2 regions of the Micromonospora sp. LOL_021 genome follow, and region 1 is predicted to be linked to the other one. Evidence: predicted binding sites of a transcription regulator. Region 1 holds the regulator's gene; the other holds the start of a gene.
What was found. The regulator HrcA, encoded in region 1, represses chaperone genes, less so after heat shock. The targets are predictions, from matches to a motif close to GGTTNGCACNCTCNNNNNGAGNGTGCNAACC.
Positions count from the first base shown of each region.

Region 2: a site for HrcA is predicted at 2,527-2,557, ahead of groES (co-chaperone GroES). Genes of this name have one in related genera too.

Region 1 covers NZ_JBHMIN010000001.1:44,605-51,834, forward strand. The annotation lists gene ACFHWT_RS00195 (phytanoyl-CoA dioxygenase family protein) at 1-349, opposite strand, end outside; gene ACFHWT_RS00200 (hypothetical protein) at 608-1,498, opposite strand; gene ACFHWT_RS00205 (enoyl-CoA hydratase-related protein) at 1,641-2,450, opposite strand; gene hemW (radical SAM family heme chaperone HemW) at 2,468-3,691, shown strand; gene ACFHWT_RS00215 (DUF4870 domain-containing protein) at 3,763-4,332, opposite strand; gene hrcA (heat-inducible transcriptional repressor HrcA) at 4,712-5,734, shown strand; gene dnaJ (molecular chaperone DnaJ) at 5,807-6,940, shown strand; gene ACFHWT_RS00230 (16S rRNA (uracil(1498)-N(3))-methyltransferase) at 6,989-7,230, shown strand, end outside.
Region 2 covers NZ_JBHMIN010000002.1:8,343-15,572, forward strand. The annotation lists gene ACFHWT_RS02140 (molybdopterin-dependent oxidoreductase) at 1-59, opposite strand, end outside; gene groL (chaperonin GroEL) at 319-1,962, opposite strand; gene groES (co-chaperone GroES) at 2,079-2,393, opposite strand; gene ACFHWT_RS02155 (THUMP-like domain-containing protein) at 2,604-3,839, shown strand; gene ybaK (Cys-tRNA(Pro) deacylase) at 3,885-4,364, shown strand; gene ACFHWT_RS02165 (sugar ABC transporter substrate-binding protein) at 4,643-5,740, shown strand; gene ACFHWT_RS02170 (ATP-binding cassette domain-containing protein) at 5,863-6,669, shown strand; gene ACFHWT_RS02175 (sugar ABC transporter permease) at 6,666-7,230, shown strand, end outside.

The DNA of each region.
Region 1 (7,230 bases):
ACGGCTTCTCCGGCTCCAGCGCCGGTGGGGTGACGTCGAGGTGGTTGTGGTGGGTGTAGATGTTCCAACCGGCCAGCCCCCACATGTACGGGAACGCGATCGGATGGGTGAGCAGGTCGCCGAAGAGTTCGTCGCGGTCCAGGAAGCCCAGCAGGTGCAGGGTGCCGTCGGCGGTGGTCTTGCCGGCGGCCTTCTCCTCGGCGTACACCCGGTCGACCGCGGCCTCGAGCGCCGCCCGGTGGTCCTCGGTCAGCACGTTGCGCAGCAGGAGGAAGCCCTGCTCGTGGAACTCCTTGCGGTCGATGTCGCTAATCGCTTCGTAACCGGTCCGCCCGCCGTAATCGAACACAGCTTTCCCGTCCTGTCGGTGGTGCGCCCTTTTCGGGCCTGGCGGATGCCGATCCTAGCCCGCCTCTCGGCCGGCCTGCCCGGGCCGATTGTCAGCAAATTGCGGGCCGTGTGGTCGGCCACAGCTGATTGCACGTGAGGTGTCGAGGCGCGCACTTTCGGTACAGGTCGGCCATGCGAAATGTCCGTATTGCATAATTTGCCGTATGTTGCGCTAACTGTCGGTTAAGATGTGCAACCAGGTGACCAGCTTCCGACGTCAGGCGAAGACCTCCGCCATCACCCGCCCGGTCTCGATGTCACTGCCGGAAATCGACGACCAACTGCCGCCTTCCGCAGTCCATTCCTGATCGCCGAACGTGACCCTTTTGACGCCATGATCAGTGGCATGGGAAACGAGCCAGTGCGCATATCGCCACCCGGCCTGCGCGTTCTCCACCGGAACGCTCAGTGACGGCGTGGTGGATACCGGCAGCAGCGACTCCAGGCCGCCCCAGTCCAGCCGCAGACCGTCGGTGAGCGCCGCCGTCGCCTCGGCGCCCCGCATCACCGGATCCTGGGTCACCGTGCAGGCGACCGCGCCGGTGGCCTCGCCGAGCAGCGCGGCGGTGAGTACCTGCGACTCGTCGGTCCACTTCTCGTACGCCTCGGGGAAGGCCGATCGCTGGACGGCCTGCGCGGCGTCGGTGACCCGCATGTCCTGCCAGCCCCGGATTCGTTCCAGGCCGGCGTAGAACGCGTTCGTCGCGTACCTGGTGTCGCGGATCTGCTCGACCGTGCCCCAGCCCTGGCTGGGGCGCTGCTGGAACAAACCGACCGAGTCCCGGTCACCGCCGGTCAGGTTGCGCAGCTTGGACTCCTGGAACCCGGTCGCCAGCGCCACCACCACGGCACGGGGCGGCAGCCCACGCTGCACCCCGATCGCCGCGATCGTGGCGGCGTTCGCCATCTGCTCCGGATCGAGCGACACCCGACGCAGTTGGCCGTCGCCGGCCCCCGGCATGGACTCGGGCAGCTCGACGGTGCAGCCCCGCCAGCCCCCGGGCAACGCGATATCGCCGATCCACCGGCCCAGGCCGACTCCGCCCAACAGGGCGATCGCCGCCAGCACGGCGACCAGCACCAGCACCGTCCTAGCCCGCACCGTCACCCCCACGCGTGTTGCTGGGACCTTTGGTACACCAGGGACGGTTGTGTCGTCCAGCGGGAGAGCGTCCCGCGCGCTTGCCGTACCCGGCCCTTACACCGTACGCCTCGACCCCGTACGCCGGAGATACCCCGTTTCGGGGCCACTATCCGTGGTCACCGCCCGGCAGCCAGCTCGGGTCGCGTTTGTCGCGGAACGCCCGTACGCCCTCGCGGCCCTCGTCGGAGAGGAAGTATCCGGTGGAGAGCTCGCGCAGCTCGGCTGTCTCGGTCCGGATGTCCGCCGCCGGGGTGCGCCGGAGCAGCTGCTTGGTGCCGGCCAGGGCGCCCGGGGCGCCCCGGACCAGCGCGGTGCAGCTCGCCGCCACCGCGGCGTCCAGTTCCCCAGCCGGTACGGCGGCGCTGACCAGACCGATCTGCGCCGCCCGGGCACCGTCGAACAGCTCACCGGTGAGGTACAGCTGCGCCGCTGCCCGCGGCTGCAGCCGGCGCAGCACGGTGGCGGAGATCACCGCCGGGACCACTCCGAGCCGTACCTCGGTGAAGGCGAAGGTGGCCGCCGCGTCGCAGATCGCGATGTCGGCCGCGGCGATCAACCCCAGGCCGCCGGCCCGGGCCGGGCCGGCGACCCGGGCCACCACCGGCTTGGGGCACTCCCAGAGCGCCGCCAGTACGTCGCCGAGCATCCCGACCGGCACCTGCCGGGTCGCGTACGCCTCGGCGGTCTCCTTCAGGTCGGCGCCGGAGCTGAAGACCGGCCCGGTGTGGCTCAGCACCACCACCCGGACCTGCGGGTCGGCGACCGCCTCGGCCAGGCCGGCGAGCAGTTCGGTCATCAGCGGGGTGGACAGCGCGTTGCGGTTGCCCGGGCTGTCCAGGGTCAAGGTGGTGATCCCGGCGGCGGTGGCCGTACGGATCAGTGGCTGCGCGGACCTGGTGGGTCGGGGCTCATCCATGCCGGCACACTAGTCGCATGCCAGGAGCACCACCCGCCGGTACGCCGGTGCCCGCCGACGGGGCGCTGCCGTCGTCCGCGCTCGCCCGTAGCGGCCAGCGCGGCTTCGGGGTCTATCTGCACGTGCCGTTCTGCGCCACCCGCTGCGGCTACTGCGACTTCAACACGTACACGCCGGCCGAACTCGGTGGCAGCGCGCCGGTCGGCGAGTACCTGGACGCCGTGCTGGCCGAGCTGGAACTGGCCGCGAAGGTCCTGGCCGACCGCCCGCCAGGGCAGGTGGACACGGTCTTCGTCGGCGGCGGCACGCCGAGCCTGCTGCCCGCCGACGCGTTGGCCCGGCTGCTCGACGCGATCGACGCCACCTGGGGGCTGGCCGTCGACGCGGAGGTCACCACCGAGGCCAATCCGGAGTCGGTGACCCCGGCGTCGCTGCGGGCGCTGCGGGCCGCCGGCTACACCAGGGTGTCGCTCGGCATGCAGTCGACCGCAGCGGCGGTGCTCGCCGTGCTGGACCGCCGGCACGCGCCGGGCCGCGCGGTCACCGCCGCCCGGGAGGCCCGGGAGGCCGGGTTCGAGCACGTCAATCTCGATCTGATCTACGGTACGCCGGGGGAGAGCGCGGCGGACTTCGACGAGTCGCTGGCGGCGGTGGTGGCGGCCGGGGTGGACCACGTCAGCGCGTACGCGCTGATCGTCGAGGACGGCACCCGGTTGGCGGCCCGGATGCGGCGCGGCGAACTGCCGTATCCCGACGACGACGTCGCCGCCGACCGCTACCTCGCCGCCGAATCGGCGCTGAGCGGCGCCGGATTCGACTGGTACGAGGTGTCGAACTGGGCCCGGTCGGACGCCGGCCGGTGCCGGCACAACCTGTTGTACTGGACCGGCGGCGACTGGTGGGGGCTCGGGCCGGGGGCGCACAGCCACGTCGGCGGGGTCCGCTGGTGGAACGTGCGGCATCCCCGGTCGTACGCCGAGCGGCTGGCCGCCGGACGATCGCCCGGCCACGGCCGGGAACTGCTCACCGGCGCCGAGCAGCAGGTCGAAGAGGTGATGCTGGCGCTGCGTCTGGCCAGTGGGCTGCCGCTGGCGCGACTGGCCCCGGCCGGCCGGCTCGCGGCCCGACGGGCCGGCGACGACGGGCTGCTCGACCCCGGCGCGCTCGCCGCCGGGCAGGCGGTGCTGACCCTGCGCGGCCGGCTGCTGGCCGACGCGGTCGTCCGGGACCTGCTGCCGTGAAGTCCGCCGCCGTTCAACCGTCGCCACCGGTGACGCCCCCGGAGCCGGTACGGATCCGGGGGCGAGCGGTGTCACTTGATGAAATTGGCGGACATCGGGTACTTGTACAGCGTCCCCTCGTTGGCCTTCACGCCCGCGATGATCCCGAAGATGATCTGGATCGCGAACACCACCAGGCTGGGGATGAACAGCAGGCACCAGCTGACGAAGAGCAGCACGAAGGCGATGGCCGACCAGAGGATCTGGAAGTTGAGCGCGGCCAGCGCGTGCGCCCGTACGGCCGGTGACTGCTGACCTTTGACCAGGTAGGCGATCAGCGGGCCGACGAAGCCGAGCGGTCCGAAGCTGATGAACGCGCCCAGGGCGCCACCGAAGTGGGCGATCAGCGCCCAGGTCTTGTCGTCGTTGGTGGCGTAGCCGGACGGGGGTTGGCCTCCGTACGCCGGACCGCCGGGCGGGAAACCGCCGGGCGGGGGATATCCGCCGGGAGGCGGGCTCGCGCCGCCCGGCGGCGGGGGGTATCCGGGAGAGGAGGCCTCGCCCGGCATCGAGTAGGACGCTGGAGGTGGCGGCGGGGAGTTGGGGTCCTGCGGCATGCCGCCGGGACCGTTCTCCCCTGGTGGGCGAGGTGGTTCAGTCATGCCCGACACGGTAGGGGGACGGATCAAGCCGCGCCAGTTAGCCCCGCCGGCGATTTTCCCGTCCGGGCAGGCCGTCTCCGCTGGTCGGTCGGCTTGCGCGGGGTTGGCCGGCCGGCTTCTGGGGCCCGCCGCCCGGCTGGCGGAGCCCTGCCGGCCGACCGATCCGACCCGGGTGCGTGCGCTTGGTGACATATCGCCCGGTGCGCCCCCGCCCGGTGAACTGATCATCGCCGGTCCGGCCCGATCGACGTATGCTGGCACTCACAACCGGCGAGTGCCAGCAGGGCGTCCGGCGTCGGTCCGGCCACCCACCGGCCGCCGCGACGGCCGGGGCCGTAGCCTCGGACCGGTCCGACCGGTGCCAGCGGAGGAGGTGCAGATGGGTCTCGACGACCGCAAACTCGACGTGCTCCGGGCGATCGTCGAGGACTACGTCGCCACCCAGGAGCCGGTCGGTAGCAAGTCGCTGGTCGAGCGGCACCAGCTCGGGGTGTCACCGGCGACCGTCCGGAATGACATGGCGGTGCTGGAGGAGGAGGGCTACATCCGGCAGCCGCACACCAGCGCCGGGCGGGTCCCGACCGACCGTGGCTACCGGTTGTTCGTCGACCGGTTGTCCCGGGTGAAGCCACTCAGCCCCGCGGAGCGCCGGGCGATCGAACGCTTCCTCGCCGGCGCCGTCGACCTCGACGACGTCGTGCACCGCACCGTCCGGTTGCTCGCCCAGCTCACCCGCCAGGTCGCGGTGGTGCAGTACCCGAGCCTGTCCCGGTCGTCGGTACGGCACCTGGAACTGGTGCCGATTTCCACCACCCGGCTGATGCTGGTCCTGATCGTCGACACCGGCCGGGTCGAGCAGCGCCTGGTGGAGCTGCCGGCCCCGATCAGCGCCGACGACGTGACCGACCTGCGTCGGCTGGCCAACGAGAAGCTCGACGGCTGTCGGCTCTCCGACACCCCGCCGTTGGTCCAGGCGTTGGTGGACGAGGCGCCATCGGACCTGCGACCGGCGATGACCACGCTTTCGACGGTCCTGCTGGAGACGCTGGTCGAGCGGCACGAGGAACGCATCGCGCTGGCCGGGACCGCTAATCTGACCAGAGGGGGACTACTCGACTTCCAGGGCTCCCTGCGCCCGATACTGGAGGCACTGGAGGAGGAGGTCGTCCTGCTCAAGCTGATCGGTGAGGTGGAGCCGAGCACCCTGCGGGTCCGCATCGGCGACGAGAACGAGATCGACAACCTGCGGGCCGCATCCGTGGTCAGCACCGGTTACGGTCCGGGCACCGTCATCGTCGGTGGCCTCGGCGTGCTGGGGCCCACCCGGATGGACTACCCCGGCACCATCGCCACGGTTCGCGCCGTGGCACGCTACGTCGGCGATCTGCTGGCGCAGAACTGACCGGCGGGCAGGTTAAAAAAACGACCCGGCGAACTGCACATGCGAGACTGACACATGAGGACACCAGACGCAGTGGCCAAGGACTACTACGGGATTCTCGGCGTGAGCCGGGACGCCTCCGCTGACGACATCAAGCGGGCCTACCGCAAGTTGGCCCGGCAGTACCATCCGGACATCAATCCGGATCCGGTGGCGGCTGACAAGTTCAAGGACATCAACGCCGCGTACGAGGTGCTCTCCGACGACCAGAAGCGGCAGATCGTCGATCTCGGTGGCGATCCGTTGGCGCCCGGCGGCGCGCCCGGCGGCGGCCCCGGCGGGGCCGGGCCCTTCGTCGGCTTCCAGGACATCATGGACGCCTTCTTCGGGGCGGCGGCCGGCTCCCGTGGGCCCCGGTCGCGGACCCGCCCCGGCGCCGACGCGATCCTGCGGCTGGAGCTCGATCTGACCGACACCGCGTTCGGCGTCGAGGCGCCGATCACCGTCGACACCGCGGTGATCTGCACCACATGCTCCGGCGCGGGCACCGCGTCCGGCACCCACCTGGCGACCTGCGAGGCGTGCGGCGGGCGCGGCGAGGTCCAGTCGGTGCAACGGACCTTCCTCGGCCAGGTGGTCTCGTCCCGGCCCTGCGTCGCCTGCCAGGGCTACGGCACCGTCATTCCGCACCCCTGCACCACCTGTTCCGGCGACGGCCGGGTGCGGACCCGGCGTTCGCTGACCGTCAAGATCCCCGCCGGGGTGGAGGACGGGATGCGGATCCGGCTGGCCCAGCAGGGCGAGGTCGGGCCGGGCGGGGGCACCGCCGGTGACCTGTACGTCGAGATCCACGAGCGGCCGCACGACGTCTACTCCCGCAAGGGCGACGACCTGCACTGCCGGGTCACCGTGCCGATGACCGCCGCGGCGCTCGGCACCCGGCTGACCATCCGGACCCTGGACAGCGACGAGCCGGTGGACGTCAAGCCGGGCACCCAGCCGGGTGCCACCCTGCGGCTGCGCGGGCGCGGCGTGCCACATCTGCGCGGCACCGGCCGCGGTGACCTCTACGTGCACCTCGACGTGCGTACCCCGACCAAGCTCGACGCCGAGCAGGAGCGGACGCTGCGGGAGTTCGCCAAGGCCCGGGGCGAGGAGGTCGCCGAGCTGACCAAGCAGGGCGGGTTCTTCTCCCGGATGCGCGACGCGTTCAACGGCCACGGCTGACCCGCCGCCCGCCCCGGCCAGCGAGCAGCAGCGGAGAACCGATCCGACGTGAGCGCCCCACTGTTTCTCGTCGAGTGCCTGCCGACCGGGCCGACCCACACCCTCGACGGGCCGGAGGGCCACCACGCCGCTACGGTGGTCCGCCTTCGTCCGGGCGAGCGGTTACGGCTCGCCGACGGGTGCGGCGGCGTCGCCGACGCGGTGGTCGAGGCCGTCGGCCGGCACCAGCTCGACCTGCGGGTCCTCGACACCGGGTACGTCAGCGCCACCGACCCCCGGCTGGTGGTGGC
Region 2 (7,230 bases), on a different contig from region 1:
AGGCCCAGGGCGAGCGCGGCCGCGGCCACGCCGGCGAGCGCCGCGAGCGGCCCGGGCAGGCGGCCCGGCGGTTCGGTCCGCCCAGCTGGCCCGGTCGGCTCCGGCCCTGTCGCGTCCGGCACCGTCGGCTCCGCCCTCATCGCGTCCAGCCCATCTGTCCGGCACCGTACGGGTCGACGGCGCTAAGGTACCGCCGACGATACGCAGAATCCGCGTGATCAGAAACCTCGGGCGGAGTGCACCCTCGGCCGTACTGATCACGCGGATCCAGGTGGCGCAGGTGAAACAGGTGGAGCTTCGAGTAGGTAAAGCTTCCGGTCAGAAACCGGGACCGTGCTGGTGGCCGTGCCCGTGGTCGTGACCGTGACCGCCGGCGGCCGGCTCGGCCTTCTCCGGCTTCTCCACCACCAGGCTCTCGGTGGTGAGCAGCAGCCCGGCGATCGACGCGGCGTTGCTGACCGCGTTGCGGGTCACCTTCACCGGGTCGATGATGCCGGCCCGGGCGAGATCGACGTACTCCCCGGTGGCGGCGTTGAGCCCGTGGCCCCAGTCGCCTTCGAGCACCTTGCCGACCACCACGTACCCGTCGTAGCCGGCGTTCTGGGCGATCCACCGCAGCGGCTCGTGCAGCGCCTTGCGGACCACCGACACGCCGACCTTCTCGTCGGCGTCGAAGCCGAGGTCATCGTCGAGCACGGCGGCGACCTGGCTCAGCGCCGCGCCGCCACCGGGGATGGTGCCCTCCTCGACCGCGGCCTTGGTCGCGGCGATGGCGTCCTCGATGCGGTGCTTGCGCTCCTTCATCTCCACCTCGGTGGCGGCCCCGGCCTTGATCACCGCGATGCCACCGGAGAGCTTGGCCAGCCGCTCGGCGAGCTTCTCCCGGTCCCAGTCCGAGTCGGACGCGTCGATCTCCTTGCGGATCTGGGTGACCCGGTCGGCGACCTCGGAGTCGTTGCCGGCACCGTCGACCACCGTGGTGGTGTCCTTGTCGACCACGATCCGCCGGGCCCGGCCCAGCGACTCCAGCCCGACCGCGTCGAGCTTGTAGCCCAGCTCCGGGGCGATCAGCTCGGCGCCGGTCAGGATCGCCATGTCCTGCAGCATCGCCTTGCGCCGGTCACCGAAGCCCGGAGCCTTGACCGCGCAGATCTTCACGGTCTTGCGCACGGCGTTGACCACCAGGGTGGACAGCGCCTGCCCGTCGACGTCCTCGGCGACGATCAGCAGCGGCTTGCTGTCCTGGACGATCTTCTCCAGCAGCGGCAGCAGCTCCTCGATCGAGGAGATCTTCTGGGTGGTGATCAGGATGTACGCGTCCTCGAGGACCGCCTCCTGCGCTTCGGCGTCGGTGACGAAGTGCGGGGAGATGAAGCCCTTGTCGAACTGCAGGCCCTCGGTGACGTCCAGCTCGGTGGCCAGCGTGGAGCCTTCCTCGACGGTGATCACACCGTCGCGGCCGACCCGCTCCATCGCCTCGGCGATCAGCTCGCCGATCGTGGCGTCCTGGGCCGAGATCGTCGCGACCTGCGCGATCGAGCCCTTGTCGGCCACCTCCGCCGCCTTGGCCAGCAGCGATTCGGAGACCTTCTGCGCGGCCGCGTCGATGCCGCGCTTGAGGCCGGCCGGGTTGGCCCCGGCGGCGACGTTGCGCAGACCTTCACGAACCATCGCCTGGGCGAGCACGGTGGCGGTGGTGGTCCCGTCGCCGGCGACGTCGTTGGTCTTCGTCGCCACCTCCTTGACCAGCTGCGCACCGAGGTTCTCGTACGGGTTGGTGAGCTCGATCTCCTTGGCGATGGTCACGCCATCGTTGGTGATCGTCGGAGCGCCGAACTTCTTGTCCAGCACGACGTTGCGCCCGCGCGGGCCGAGGGTGACCTTGACCGTGTCCGCGAGCGTGTTGACGCCGTGCTCCAAGAGGTGCCGGGCGTCGTCCGAGAAACTCAGGATCTTCGCCATGACATTCCCTTCACAGGCACTAGCCGTCGGCCGACCGGCGGCTGCCGGGCACCGGCCAACGGGCGACGCCCCGAAGCCCCGGGTGGGGCTTCGGGGCGTTCAGCACTGGCAGTAGGTCACTTCTCGATGACCGCGAGGACGTCGCGGGCGGAGAGCACCAGGTACTCCTCGCCGGCGTACTTGACCTCGGTGCCGCCGTACTTCGAGTAGATGACCGTGTCGCCGACGTTGACGTCAACCGGGATCCGGTTGCCCTTGTCGTCGACGCGGCCGGGGCCGACAGCGAGGACGGTGCCCTCCTGCGGCTTCTCCTTGGCGGTGTCGGGGATCACGATGCCCGACGCCGTGGTGGTCTCAGCCTCGTTCGCCTGGACCAGGATCCGGTCCTCGAGCGGCTTGATCGCAACCTTGGTCGCGGTAGTCACGGGCATACCCTCCTGGGGTATCTGGTTTTGGTGCCGGCCACGTGGGTAACCGGCGTCAATCTGCCTCATGTCCACCGGGCGGATCCGTCGTCGCGGGTGCCGGACCGCCTGGCGTTTCGCTCACCGGCGGGAGCCGGCGGGCTGGCACCCTCGACCCGAGAGTGCTAACCGCAGATTAGCAGTCGCCTGTGCGGAGTGCTAGCCCGATGGCCGAGCATGGACAATGTCGCGGTGCACCCGGACGAACTGGCCACCCTGCGTGCCCCGGAAGGCGCGGCCGCCCTGGTCGCCGCGGCCGAGGTGCTGGCCGCGCCGGGCGGGGCGGATCCACTCGCGGCGGCGACCGCGCTACGTACCGCCGGGGTGCCGGCACCGCTGGCGACCGCAGCGCTCACCCAGGCCGCGCTGCGCGCCCGCGCGACCGGCAAGTTCGGCCCGGCCGCCGACCGGATGTTCTTCACCCGCGCCGGCCTGGAGCAGGCCACCCGGTCGGTGGTCGCCGACCGGCGCGCCGCCCGGCTGCGCGCCGCCGGGGTACGCCACCTCGCCGACCTGGGTTGCGGTCTCGGCGCGGACACCCTCGCCGCCGCCCGGGCCGGCATCCGGGTGTACGCGGTGGAGGCCGACCCGGGCACCGCCGCGATCGCCGCCGCCAACGCCGAGGCGACCGGGCTGGCCAACCTCGTCGACGTGGTCTGCGCCGACGCCACCGGAGTCGATGTCTCCGGTTACGACGCGGTCTTCTGCGACCCGGCCCGCCGGTCCGGCGGCGGTCGGCGCACCTTCGACCCGGACAGCTACTCCCCGTCCTGGGACTTCGTCCGGTCCCTGGTCGCCCGGGTGCCACGGGCCGTGCTGAAGGTGGCACCGGGCATCGACCACGCGCTGATCCCGCCGGGGGCCGAGGCCGAGTGGGTCAGCGTCGACCGGGAGGTGGTCGAGGCGGCGTTCTGGTGCGGCCCGCTGGCCGGCACCCCGCGCCGGGCCACCCTGCTGCGTACCGGCCAGCCGGCCACGGAGCTGACCGGCGACGGCGGCGAGCCGGTCACCGTCGGCCCGGTCCGGCGCTACCTGTACGACCCGGACGGGGCGGTGGTCCGCTCGCACCTGGTCGCCGCGTTCGCCGCGACCGTCGACGGCACCCTCGCCGACGAGTCGATCGCCTACGTCTACGCCGACACGCCGACCGACACGCCGTACGGCCGATGTCTGGAGATCACCGACGTGCTGCCGTTCTCGCTGAAGCGGCTGCGGGCGCTGCTGCGCGAACGCGGTGTCACGCGGCTGGAGATCCTCAAACGCGGATCCCCGCTCGACCCCGCCCAGTTGCGCCGCGACCTGCGGCTGCGTACCGCCGTCGGGACCGGCGTGGCGGCGAGTCTGGTACTGACCCGGGTGGCCGGCGCCCCGACGGCGCTGCTCGCCCACCCGGTGCCGGCGCCGGGCCGGTGAGCGCGCCAGCCCGATGAACGCGCGGGGCCGGTAACGTCGCGCGGCATGACAGGTACCGCGACTCCGGCGACGACGCTGCTGACCAAGCGGCGGATCACCTTCCAACTGCACCCGTACCGGGTCTCGCCGGACACCCCGGACTACGGCGCGGCGGTCGCGGCCGCCCTCGGCGTCGCCGCCGAGCAGGTGTTCAAGACGCTGGTGGCCCAGGTCGACGGGGCACTCGCCGTCGGCGTCGTGCCGGTCACCGGGGAGCTGGACCTGAAGGCTCTGGCGGTGGCGCTCGGTGGTAAGCGCGCGGTGCTCGCCGAGCGGGTGCTCGCCGAACGGACCACCGGGTACGTCCGGGGCGGCATCAGCCCGATCGGGCAGCGTAAACGTCTGCCGACGGCGCTGGACGCCTCGGCGCAGCGGTACGCCGAAATGTACGTCTCGGCCGGCCGCCGCGGGTTGCAGTTGAGTATCACTCCGGGTGACCTCGCAGCGGTGACTGGCGCCCGATTCGCCCCAATCGCTGCTCACTGATCCGGTCAGGCGACGGACAGGTGTCCGCCGCGTTGCTGAATTGTTATCGCGAGCAACAAAACTGGTGACGTCACCGTCTTGTGCCCGGCGCCACACTCCTAATACGTTGCCGGACACAACAAAAACCGCGATGGCCCAGCTCAGCCCCAGGCCGTTGCCGTCGCCGGCCGGGCCTCCGGAGCTCACCAGCGCCCCGCGAGCCCACGCCCGAGACCGCACGACACGCACCAGCACAACCCCTTGTACGCGAAACATCACCCTTCGAAAGGACCCGAGCGATGCGCAAAGGGATCCTCAGCACCGCCGCCGCCGGTGTCCTGCTCGCCGGCGGCCTCACCGCCTGTGGCAGCGACACCGGCACCGACACCGGCAGCGGCGACACGCCGACCCCGAAGATCGGCGTGATCCTGCCGGACAGCGCCTCCTCCGACCGCTGGGAGACCGCCGACCGGCGCTTCCTGGAAGAGGCGTTCGACGCCGCTGGCGTGCAGGCCACCATCCAGAACGCCCAGGGCGACAAGGCCCAGTTCCAGACTCTCGCCGACCAGATGATCACCGACGGGGCCACCGTCCTGATGATCGTCAACCTGGACTCCGGCACCGGCAAGGCCGTGCTGGACAAGGCCAAGCAGCAGGGCGTCGCCACCATCGACTACGACCGGCTCACCCTGGGCGGCTCCGCCGAGTACTACGTCAGCTTCGACAACGAGGCCGTCGGCCAACTGCAGGGTGAGGGTCTGGTCAAGTGCCTGACCGACGCCGGGGTGGAGGAGCCGACCATCGCCACCCTCAACGGCTCGCAGACCGACAACAACGCCACCCTGTTCAAGGCCGGCTACGACGGCGTGCTCGACCCGCTGTACGAGTCCGGCGAATACGTCAAGGGCCCGGACCAGTGGGTGCCGGACTGGGACAACACCCAGGCCGCGACGCTGTTCGAGCAGATGCTGACCCAGACCGGCGGCGAGATCGACGGTGTACTGGCCGCCAACGACGGCCTCGGCAACGCCGCCATCTCGGTGCTCAAGCGCAACCAGCTCAACGGCAAGGTCCCGGTCACCGGGCAGGACGCCACCCCGCAGGGCCTGCAGAACATCCTCGCCGGCGACCAGTGCATGACCGTCTACAAGGCGATCAAGGCCGAGGCGCAGGCCGCCGCCGACCTGGCGGTCGCGCTGGCCAACGGTGAGCGCAAGGAGGTCGCGCAGACCGTCACCGACCCGGAGACCAACCGGGAGGTGCCGTCGGTGCTGCTCACCCCGCAGGCCATCTACAAGGAGAACGTCGCCGACGTGGTCAACGACGGCTACGTCACCGCCGAGGAGCTCTGCACCGACGAGTTCGCCGAGCTCTGCGCCGAGGCCGGCATCAGCTGACCGGCGTACCGGCGACCGACCGGTAGCCCCGCCGCGGGTGTCACCCGGCAGCACCATCGCCGGGTGACACCCGCGGCGGCGGAACCGGCGCCGGCCGGGCACCCTCACGAAGGAGACCACCCGTGTCCGCGACCCCCCTGCTGCAACTGCGCGGGATCGACAAGAACTTCGGCCCCGTCCAGGTGCTGCGCAACGTCGACTTCGCCGTCCACGCCGGCGAGGTGACCGCGCTCGTCGGCGACAACGGCGCCGGCAAGTCCACCCTGGTCAAGTGCATCAGCGGCATCCACCCGATCGACCGCGGCGAGGTCGTCGTCGACGGCCGCCGGGTGCACATCCACAACCCGCGCGACGCCGCCTCGCACGGCATCGAGGTCGTCTACCAGGACCTCGCGCTCTGCGACAACCTCGACATCGTGCAGAACATGTTCCTCGGGCGGGAGAAGCGCTCCGGGATCGTCCTGGACGAGACCACCATGGAGCAGATGGCCGCGGACACCCTCGCCGGGCTCTCCGTCCGGACCGTCAAGTCGCTGCGGCAGCTCGTCGCCAGCCTCTCCGGCGGCCAGCGCCAGACCGTCGCCATCGCCAAGGCTGTGCTGTGGAACAGCAAGGTCGTCATCCTCGACGAACCCACCGCGGCGCTCGGCGTCGCCCAGACCGCCCAGGTGCTCGAACTGGTCCGCCGGCTCGCCGACAACGGCCTCGCCGTCGTACTGATCTCGCACAACATGAACGACGTCTTCGCGGTGTCGGACCGGATCGCCGCGCTGTACCTCGGCCAGATGGTCGCCCAGGTACGGAGCACGGAGATCACCCACGCGCAGATCGTGGAGCTGATCACCGCCGGCCGCAGCGGTGACCTCGGCCTGCCGGCCGACAACGGCACCGAGTACGCCGCCACCAACGGACCGGGAGCCGACCGATGAGCACCGCCACCTCCACAGTCCAGCGGCCCACCGCCCCGGCCGAATCGCCCGGCGTCGGCGAACACCTGCGCAATTACTTCTCCCGGATCCGCGGCGGCGACCTCGGCGCGCTGCCCGCGATCCTCGGCCTCGTCGTGCTCTGCACGGTCTTCTCGATCGTGCGGCCCAACTTCTTCACCGCCGGCAACTTCGCCAACCTGTTCATCCAGGGCGGCGCGGTCACCCTGATCGCGATGGGGCTGATCTTCGTCCTGCTGCTCGGTGAGATCGACCTGTCCGCCGGCTTCGCCAGCGGCGTCTGCGCCGCGATCCTGGCGGTCGTCTCCACCGAGATGGGACTGCCCTGGTACGTGGCGGTGCTGGCAGCCGTGGCCACCGGGACCCTGATCGGCACCGTCCTCGGATTCCTGGTCGCCAAGGTCGGCATCCCGTCGTTCGTGGTCACCCTGGCCGCCTTCCTCGCCTTCCAGGGCACGGTGCTGCTGCTGATCGAAGGCGGCAAGAACGTCTCGCTGCGCGACGACGTGCTGATCGCGATCGTCAACCGCAACGTCCCGCCGG